3 regions of the Pectobacterium sp. PL64 genome follow, and region 1 is predicted to be linked to each of the others. Evidence: predicted binding sites of a transcription regulator. Region 1 holds the regulator's gene; each other region holds the start of a gene.
What was found. Region 1 encodes ArgR, which controls arginine synthesis, uptake and breakdown. Its sites were predicted from a motif close to ANTGAATAAAAATACANT; they were not measured.

Region 1 (3,282 bases):
TAACATCCGTTATTTATACCACTAATCGACAGTCGTCTTATAGCAAATAAGGGAAGGATTATGATTTTAAGGAAACAAGACTGGCATCCCGCAGATATCATTGCTGCACTGCGCAAGAAAAACACGACGCTGGCGGCGGTATCGCGAGCGGCCGGATTAAGCTCATCGACGTTAGCTAATGCGCTCTCACGCCCTTGGCCCAAGGGGGAATGGCTTATTGCCGATGCGCTGGGTATTCACCCTTCAGAGATTTGGCCCAGCCGGTACTACAATCCAGAAACCAATGAGCTTATCGACAGAAAAAGACTCATCCGTCCCGATTAAAAAAGAAAAGCCGGAGATATCGATCTCCGGCTTTTTATTCAACGTCACGTATTACAAGAATCTCAATGATTAATTCTTGATGAACGTCTCGCCTAACTCAATATCCTGCTTCAGCGTATCCAGCATGCTGTTCAGCGCATTTTGCTCAAAAGCGCTTAATGTACCGATGTCTTTACGCTCGGCGACGCCGTCTTTGCCTAACAGAATCGGTTGAGCGAAGAAGCGGGCATATTTGCCATCACTTTCAACGTATGCACATTCCACCACACCGCTTTCGCCTTGCAGCGCACGAACCAGAGACAGACCAAAGCGTGCCGCAGCCTGCCCCATCGACAGCGTTGCCGATCCGCCACCTGCTTTAGCTTCAACAACCTCGGTGCCCGCATTCTGGATGCGCTTGGTCAGATCGGCCACTTCCTGCTCGCTGAAGCTGATACCAGGAACCTGAGACAGAAGAGGCAGGATCGTCACACCAGAGTGTCCGCCGATAACAGGCACATTAATATCCTGCGGCTGTTTGCCTTTCAGCTCAGCAACGAACGTGTTGGAACGGATAATATCCAGCGTTGTGACGCCGAACAGTTTGTTTTTGTCGTATACGCCAGCTTTTTTCAGCACTTCGGCTGCAATGGCAACGGTCGTATTCACCGGGTTGGTGATGATACCGATACAGGCTTTCGGGCAAGTAACCGCAATTTGCTCAACCAGATTACGCACAATGCCAGCATTGACGTTGAACAGATCGGAACGATCCATCCCAGGTTTACGTGCCACACCTGCGGAGATCAGCACGATATCTGCACCAACAAGCGCTGGTTTAGCATCTTCACCGCTATAGCCTTTGATCTTCACTGCTGTAGGAATATGGCTCAGATCGACGGCAACACCCGGGGTTACTGGGGCGATATCGTAAAGGGATAGTTCTGAACCTGAAGGAAGCTGGGTTTTGAGGAGGAGTGCGAGTGCCTGACCGATACCACCTGCTGCTCCGAGAACTGCAACTTTCATCCTAAACTCCTTATTATCATAAAATAAAAAAGTGCCGTGAATTCATTTGGTTATAAACAGAATATAAAAATGGGGGTACGAGCAACCTACTTATCTTTCTACAAATGACATGAGAGACAAAAAATACGCTATGTCTCTAATAATAAATCAAAAACAACCATTCGTTTGAAAGGTAAGTAAAGTTAATAAGCTATTGAGCTATAACGCGGTGTTCATTCACGTGCGATTAACCTGTGCGCTACATTACACCGATCGATGGCGTCCAAACAACATCATTCTGATAACATTTGATTTACTTTTATGTGACGCAGGACGCATTTTTCGGACTACCCGAGAGTCGATTTTTTTTGAAAACAGCGACTAACGCATATCTGGTGAAAGGGACTGGAATTATACGCGATTTAATTGCATAAAAATTCACACAACTGCATAATAGGAAGATTAACCATAACAATTAATCCGGTGCAGAATGCGAAATTCGACAAAACAAGAAGACCTCGTTAAAGCGTTCAAAGCGCTGTTAAAGGAAGAGAAGTTCAGCTCTCAAAGTGAAATTGTTCAGGCATTGCAAGACGAAGGATTTGAAAACATCAACCAATCCAAGGTGTCACGCATGCTAACGAAATTTGGTGCCGTGCGCACGCGCAATGCCAAAATGGAGATGGTGTATTGTCTCCCTGCCGAGCTTGGCGTTCCAACGACGTCCAGCCCGCTGAAGAACCTTGTGCTGGACGTAGATTACAATGATGCCGTTGTCGTGATCCATACCAGCCCTGGAGCCGCGCAGCTCATTGCTCGCCTGCTGGACTCACTTGGTAAGTCAGAAGGTATTCTCGGCACCATCGCGGGTGATGACACCATCTTTACCACCCCGGCAAGAGGCTTCAGCGTCAAACAACTCTACGAAGCTATTCTGGTGCTCTTCGAACAAGAGCTGTAATCCGCTCGTCCGCTACCGTTTTTTGTAATTCGTTCTTTGCTACGTATTTTTTACTACGTTTTCCGCTACGTGTAGACCCGCTACACGTAGCGACTATGCGTTTAAAGCCTCATACCGCAGGCAATTCAGCCAATGGCCAACGTGGCCGAACGGATACGCCCAGCGTCTGGCTCGCGCCATGAACCAGACGTACACTGCCCGCATAGGCAATCATCGCGCCATTATCTGTGCAGAATTCAGGGCGTGCATAAAACACTTCACCACCGCGTTTCGCCATCACTTCACCCAAGCGCTGGCGCAGCGTCCGGTTTGCGCTGACGCCCCCTGCCATGACCAGTCGTTTAAAGCCCGTCTCATCCAGCGCACGACGACATTTTATCGCCAGCGTATCTACAACGGCATCTTCAAAGGCACGTGCAATATCGGCACGTGTTTGATCGTCATCGCCGTTGCTACGAATCGTATTAGCCGCAAACGTTTTTAGCCCAGAGAAGCTGAAATCCAGCCCCGGCCGATCGGTCATCGGGCGTGGAAACGTGAAGCGTTGGGAATCCCCCGCCTGCGCCATTTTCGACAGCATTGGGCCACCGGGATAATCCAGCCCCAGCAGCTTCGCTGTTTTATCAAACGCTTCACCCGCTGCGTCATCAATCGACTCGCCCAGCAGGCGATATTCACCAATGCCCGTCACGCTGATGAGCTGCGTATGGCCACCAGAAACCAGCAGCGCCACGAAGGGAAACGCTGGCGGGTTATCTTCCAACATCGGTGCCAGCAAATGCCCTTCCATATGATGCACAGGAATCGCCGGCACACCCCAGGCGAATGCCAATGACCTACCGATCGTCGCGCCCACTAATAGCGCGCCAACCAAACCAGGGCCAGCGGTGTAAGCCACGCCATCGATATCGTCAGCCTGTAGCCCTGCTTCGCGCAGCGCCGCCTGAATTAACGGAACCGTTTTACGCACGTGGTCGCGTGAGGCAAGTTCAGGCACTACGCCGCCGTAA
Region 2 (3,282 bases), 970 kb from region 1:
CTTATGCAGGCTAAGCAGACGGAATGAAATCTGATTAAATTTCTTTTCGGTGATTGAGTTATACACCAGCGGATTGCTGCGTACGCCCTGATTAATGAAGTTACCCGAGCCCTGCACCATATGGATCGCGCCGATGCTGGCGAGCTTTTCCAGCGCCTGACGGATGGTAAAGCGCGACACGCCGTATTCTTCCGCCAGTTGGCGTTCCGGCGGCAGCTTTTCCGGCAGCGGATCGGTGTGCTGATAGATTTTGCTCAGTAAATCCTGCGCGATGAAGTCTTTCTTTTTCATGAGCTATCTCAACATAGCCTTGCCAGCGTGGCTGACAAGGCCGCTTGCATCGGATCAGTGGTGACAGAAGTGATGAATCACCTGCGAGATCAGCTCCCGCGTCGGTTTGATAAACTTGGTATCAATATATTCATCCGGCTGGTGCGCCTGTTCGATCGATCCCGGCCCCAGAACCAGCGTCGGGCACAGTGTCTGAATAAACGGTGCTTCAGTGCAGTAGTTCACGATTTCCGTTTTCGTCCCCAGCAGCTTCTCTACGACTGACACCAAACGGTGATCGGGCGGGCACTCATAGCCAGGAATCGGAGGATGCAGCTCGCTGATGGTCAACCGACCCGGCCAGCGCTGGCTGACGGGCTCAAGCGCTTCTGACAGCAGTCCGTCCAAATCGTTAAGCGTAATGCCCGGCAGCGGACGGATATCCATATGCAGCTCACAGCAGCCGCAAATGCGGTTAGCGGCATCGCCGCCGTGAATATGACCGAGGTTCATGGTCGGGTGAGGAATGTGGAAAATCGGGTTGTGATAGCGTTCCTGTAGCGTGTTACGCAGCACCAGCAGGTGAGAGATGGCTTCGTGCATCAGCTCAATCGCGTTCACGCCGCGCGAAGGGTCGCTGGAGTGACCAGACTGCCCCTGAATGCGGATCGCGTTGGACATATGGCCTTTGTGGGCGCGCACCGGTTGCAGCGACGTCGGTTCGCCGATGATGGCGCAGTCCGGGCGAATCTGCGTGGATTCGGAGAAATACTTGGCACCAGCCATTGTCGTCTCTTCATCTGCCGTTGCCAGCACATAGAGCGGTTTCGTTAGCTTGGTCGGATCGATATCGCGTAAGGCATCCAGAATAAAGGCAAAGAAGCCTTTCATATCCGCCGTACCTAAGCCGTACAGCTTGTTGTCATGTTCGGTCAGCGTGAACGGGTCGCGTGTCCAGCGGCCGTCGTCGAACGGGACGGTGTCGGTGTGGCCTGCCAACAATAAGCCACCTTTTCCTTCACCAATCCGCGCCAGCATATTAAATTTATTGAGGGTGCCGGGGACCGGTTGGACTTCCACGTGGAAGCCAAGATCGCCGAACCAGCCTGCCAGCAGGTTGATTAACGTATGATTACTTTGATCGAGCGCGCTGTCGGTGGCACTGATGGACGGTGTGGCGATCAATGCCCGATATAGCTCAATAAAAGGGGGTAAATTCATCTTCACTGTTGACAGCCTCTGGTTAGGATAGTATCAATATTCATGCATTTATTTTGAATAAAAATACAATAATGCTCGGCGAAAGGAAACCCAAAGGTACGGCGATGGCGATTCGTCACTTTCACTGAGTTTCGCGGGTGAACAGCGTACCGACGCTGGTGAGCCCTGTTACCTGTTCCATAGATAAGTAAGAAGGTATACGGATCCCATGCTGAATACGCTGATTGTTGGTGCAAGTGGTTATACCGGCGCTGAGCTTGCGCTCTACCTGAACCGTCACCCACAGATGAACATAACCGCTTTGATGGTTTCTGCGCAAAGTGTCGATGCAGGAAAATTGATTTCTGATTTACATCCGCAGCTCAAAGGCATCATCGATGTTCCGGTAAAACCGCTGACCGATGCGGAAGAAGCGGCGAAAGGCGTGGATGTCGTTTTTCTGGCGACCGACCACAAAGTCAGCCACGATCTGGCCCCTGTTTTTCTGGCGGCAGGCTGCACTGTTTTTGATTTGTCCGGCGCGTTCCGCGTACAGGATGCCGAATTTTATCGTCGTTACTATGGCTTTGAGCATCAACACCCTGACTGGCTGGCAAAAGCGGTTTACGGACTGGCCGAATGGCGTGCTGAAAGCGTAAAACAGGCGCAGCTGATTGCCGTGCCGGGCTGTTATCCAACAGCTGCGCAGCTGGCGCTGAAGCCGCTGCTGGACGCTCAACTGCTGAATCCGGCGCAGTGGCCGGTGATTAACGCTGTAAGCGGCGTGAGCGGGGCGGGACGTAAAGCGTCTATGACCAACAGCTTCTGCGAAGTCAGCTTTCAACCGTACGGCATTTTCAACCACCGTCATGAACCTGAAATTTCAACGCACCTCGGCACGCCAGTGATCTTCACGCCGCATTTGGGCAACTTCGCTCGCGGTATTCTGGAAACCATCACCTGCCGCCTGCAACCGGGCGTCACCCAGCAGGATGTCGCCGAAGCCTATCACAATACCTATCACGATAAGCCGTTGGTTCGCCTGTATGAGAAGGGTGTTCCGGCGCTGAAATCCGTTGTCGGCCTGCCGTTCTGCGATATCGGTTTCTCCGTCGATGGTGAGCACCTCATCGTGGTGGCAACCGAAGATAACCTGCTGAAAGGCGCGGCGGCACAGGCTGTGCAATGCATGAACATTCGTTTTGGTTTCCCTGAAACCCAATCGTTAATTTAATGACTACTGGTCCCGACATTTCGAGGCGCGAAGCATAATGAATCCGTTAATTATCAAATTAGGTGGCGTTTTACTGGATAGCGAAGAAGCGCTGGAGCGTCTGTTCACCGCGCTGGTGGCTTACCGTCAGGAACATCAGCGTCCGCTGGTGATTGTGCACGGCGGTGGCTGTCTGGTGGATGACCTGATGAAGAAGCTGGCGCTGCCAGTCGTGAAGAAAAACGGCCTGCGCGTCACGCCAGCCGATCAGATCGACATCATCACCGGTGCGCTGGCAGGTTCCGCCAACAAGACGCTGCTGTCATGGGCGAAGAAGCATGATATCAACGCAGTCGGCCTGTGCCTGGGTGATGGCGGCAGCACGACGGTCACGCAGCTCGATGAGTCTTTGGGCTTTGTGGGTAAAGCGGAAGCGGGATCGCCTGCGCTGCTGAACACGCTGCTGTCTGCGGGTTACCTGCCTGTCGTCAGCTCCATCGGTATTACGGCGCAGGGCGATCTGATGAACGTCAACGCCGACCAAGCGGCGACGGCACTGGCGCAAACGCTGGGCGCGGATTTAATCCTGCTGTCTGACG
Region 3 (3,282 bases), 240 kb from region 1:
AAAACTCAATATGATATAAAACAGAATGATCCCAGCGATAACCAGCAAACGCCCTTTGAGAATCTGAATGGGATCCGCATGATAATCAAAACGGTCACCGTTAATTTCCGTATTGCCGTAGAAATAACGGCGGCGGCGCACTGTCGCCCAGGCAGAATAAATACCTAAGGTGATTATCGTTAATAACGCATTCACCAGCCAAATTGCAAAATATTCCCCAGCCTTACCATGAAACTGCACGCGATGCTGCGCGCTATTTTCTGAAGTATTGATAGTCATAGACCTTTCATCCTAAAAGAAATAAGCCTTATAAACGCTTCATTCGACACGTTATTGGCATACAAAAAGCGGCTTATTTAAGCATGTCTTGTTAACGACAACAATAAAAGTTAACAGTAATTAAACAACTGCATAGTCTTATAAATCGTAAGGAATAGCGCACCTCAATATTTATATCTTGAGAGATTGCAGGAAATTTTACTTATATCTTAGGTAATTCGAGCTCCAGGGTGTCATGTTATGGCGTTAACAGTAGAAAATGCTGGCGCGTTAGTGTGGATATAAAATAAAAATCACCGCAGATACCCCCCGAAGCACAGCAGGAAGAACGGGGATAGGCGTTGCATCAATGTGGTCTGAAATGGTATTACAATCGGCCAGGATCAATTCCCCTCGTAAACCGTAAGAGCAAGAGTACGTATTATGACAACCGCGACCTCCGCCAATCTTCAGGTACGCCCAATCACCGCGCAGGACGATGCCGCTATCGCTCAGGTCATCCGTCAGGTTTCTGCCGAATTTGGCTTGACGGCCGATAAAGGCTACACCGTTTCCGATCCTAATTTGGACGCGCTGTTTGCCCTCTATAGCCAGCCGCAAAGCGCCTACTGGGTGGTGGAATATGAAGGCCGCGTGGTTGGCGGTGGCGGCATTGCCCCGCTGGTCGCAGGTGAAGACGATGTGTGTGAATTACAGAAAATGTATTTCCTGCCCGTCGTGCGGGGAAAAGGGCTGGCACGTCAGCTGGCGATACAGGCGCTTGATTTTGCTCGTCAGCACGGCTTTCGCCGCTGCTATCTGGAAACAACTGGCCACCTGACCAGCGCGATCCGACTGTATGAGTCACTGGGCTTCGAGCTGATTCCCCACTCAATGGGCAACACGGGCCACACCGACTGTGAAGTGACGATGCTGAAGGTACTGTAGTTGAAGGTACTGTAATAGGCTGAAAGTACGATAATAATGCGTTGTGATGCCGAATAAAAAACGCCGCGGGCTTCCTGCGGCGTTTTCTGTGAGGCGTGTTCTTTCGAGTTAGTGACTCAATAATTAGTGGCGCTTGCCGTCATCATCTTCATCATAAAAATCTTCATCATCCCCGTCTTCTTCGCCTTCACCATCTGGATCTTCGAAGTAGGTGCCCCAACCGTCGTAATTCACACCGTGACGTTCTGCCAGCGCCAGCAGCTGTTCTACCTGTGCGTCGATCAGCTCAGCCTTCAGCGCAACTTCACTGATAGCATCGCAGCACATTAGCAACACGCCATCTTCCACTTCCAGTTCTTCCGCATCCGTCACTTCATAGCCCAGCTTGAAGGCTTCTACAGCGACTTTTTCCAACACTTCAAACTTCTCAGCAGAGAAATGGTGTTCAATGGTATAGAGCGCGTCAGGATCGCTGCCATCATCCAGCAGCTCTTCAATGATCAGGCGTGTTTCTTCCCGTTGCTCTTCCAGTAATTCGCGGTTTGCCATGCCTCAGTCCTCATTAAACGACGTAATATTACTTATTGTCCCACAGCCCTGCGGCTTGCTCCACCACAAAGTTTGATATCACCACTTGAATTTGAATAATTACACATATAAAGTGAATTTTAATTCAACCAATGGTGTTGAGCCACATGGAGAGGTACATCATGCAACCGTTCTATAAGCGTCACTTTTTAAGGTTAATGGATTTTACACCCGCAGAAATTGCCAATCTTTTAGCCCTGTCAACGAAACTGAAAGCCGACAAAAAAAACGGGACAGAAGACCGCCGTCTGCAAGGTAAAAACATCGCACTCATCTTCGAAAAAGATTCGACTCGTACTCGCTGCTCTTTCGAAGTTGCTGCATACGATCAGGGCGCGCAAGTGACCTATCTTGGCCCAAGCGGCAGCCAAATCGGCCATAAAGAATCCATCAAGGATACGGCACGCGTGCTGGGAAGAATGTACGACGGCATTCAATATCGCGGCTATGGTCAGCAAATTGTCGAAACGCTGGCGCAATACGCGGGCGTTCCGGTCTGGAACGGGCTGACGAACGAATTCCACCCTACTCAGCTGCTGGCGGATCTGCTGACGATGCAAGAGCATTTGCCGGGTAAAACGCTGTCAGAGATGACGCTCGTCTATGTTGGCGATGCACGCAACAACATGGGTAACACCATGCTGGAAGCGGCGGCGCTGACCGGGCTGAATTTACGTCTTGTTGCGCCAAAAGCCTGCTGGCCAGATGACGGTCTGGTGGCTGAGTGTCAGGCAGCGGCAGAACAAACCGGCGGCAGCATTACGCTGACGGAAGATATCGCCGCGGGCGTCGCGGGAGCAGATTTTATTTATACCGACGTCTGGGTTTCTATGGGGGAACCAAAAGAGACCTGGAAAGAGCGTATCGCGCTGCTGAAACCGTATCAGGTAAACATGGCAATGATCGCCGCGACGGGTAATCCGCAGGTGAAGTTCCTGCACTGCCTGCCCGCGTTCCACGACGATCAGACGACGATGGGCCAACAAATGGCGGAGCAGTATGGTCTGCACGGTGGAATGGAAGTCACGGATGAGGTCTTTGAATCCGCGCACAGCATCGTGTTCGATCAGGCGGAAAATCGCATGCACACCATCAAAGCGGTGATGGTCGCCACGCTGGTACAGGATTAAGGTTGACTTCCCTCCCCTGAGCGGGGAGGGAAAGGCTTTCCAGCGGTTTACACCACCAGTGACGCGTCGATTTTCACCACGGCTTTGCGCACGTGCGCAGGTTCACCAACGGCACACAGCGGTTTGTGCACTTCGCCTGGGAAGAAGACGACAAAATCCCCTTCCTGCATCACAAACTGTTTTTCCTGCTCGCCCGCAGGCAGGAAAGCAATGTCTTTATCTGCCAGCCAGTCGGTATCCGGCGTGCCCGCAGGCAGGTTACTGAACGTCATCCCTTCCACACCGGACAGCACAATCTGAATGTCCAGATATTTGGCGTGATACTCAGCGCGGCGCTTTTCCAGCAGATCGGTGCTGT

Region 2: argC (N-acetyl-gamma-glutamyl-phosphate reductase) is a predicted target of ArgR. The motif match lies at 1,544-1,561, and genes of this name have one in related genera.
Region 3: argF (ornithine carbamoyltransferase) is a predicted target of ArgR. The motif match lies at 1,867-1,884, and genes of this name have one in related genera.

Annotation. Positions count from the first base shown of each region.
Region 1 is NZ_CP092070.1:133,414-136,695, reverse strand. Features, by position in the region: gene HP572_RS00610 (helix-turn-helix transcriptional regulator) at 61-324, shown strand; gene mdh (malate dehydrogenase) at 394-1,332, opposite strand; gene argR (transcriptional regulator ArgR) at 1,802-2,272, shown strand; gene tsaD (tRNA (adenosine(37)-N6)-threonylcarbamoyltransferase complex transferase subunit TsaD) at 2,382-3,282, opposite strand, start outside.
Region 2 is NZ_CP092070.1:4,229,613-4,232,894, reverse strand. Features, by position in the region: gene HP572_RS19040 (GntR family transcriptional regulator) at 1-291, opposite strand, end outside; gene argE (acetylornithine deacetylase) at 346-1,497, opposite strand; gene argC (N-acetyl-gamma-glutamyl-phosphate reductase) at 1,700-2,704, shown strand; gene argB (acetylglutamate kinase) at 2,742-3,282, shown strand, end outside.
Region 3 is NZ_CP092070.1:4,963,015-4,966,296, reverse strand. Features, by position in the region: gene HP572_RS22360 (YjgN family protein) at 1-279, opposite strand, end outside; gene HP572_RS22355 (GNAT family N-acetyltransferase) at 703-1,206, shown strand; gene rraB (ribonuclease E inhibitor RraB) at 1,330-1,755, opposite strand; gene argF (ornithine carbamoyltransferase) at 1,917-2,924, shown strand; gene HP572_RS22340 (YhcH/YjgK/YiaL family protein) at 2,972-3,282, opposite strand, start outside.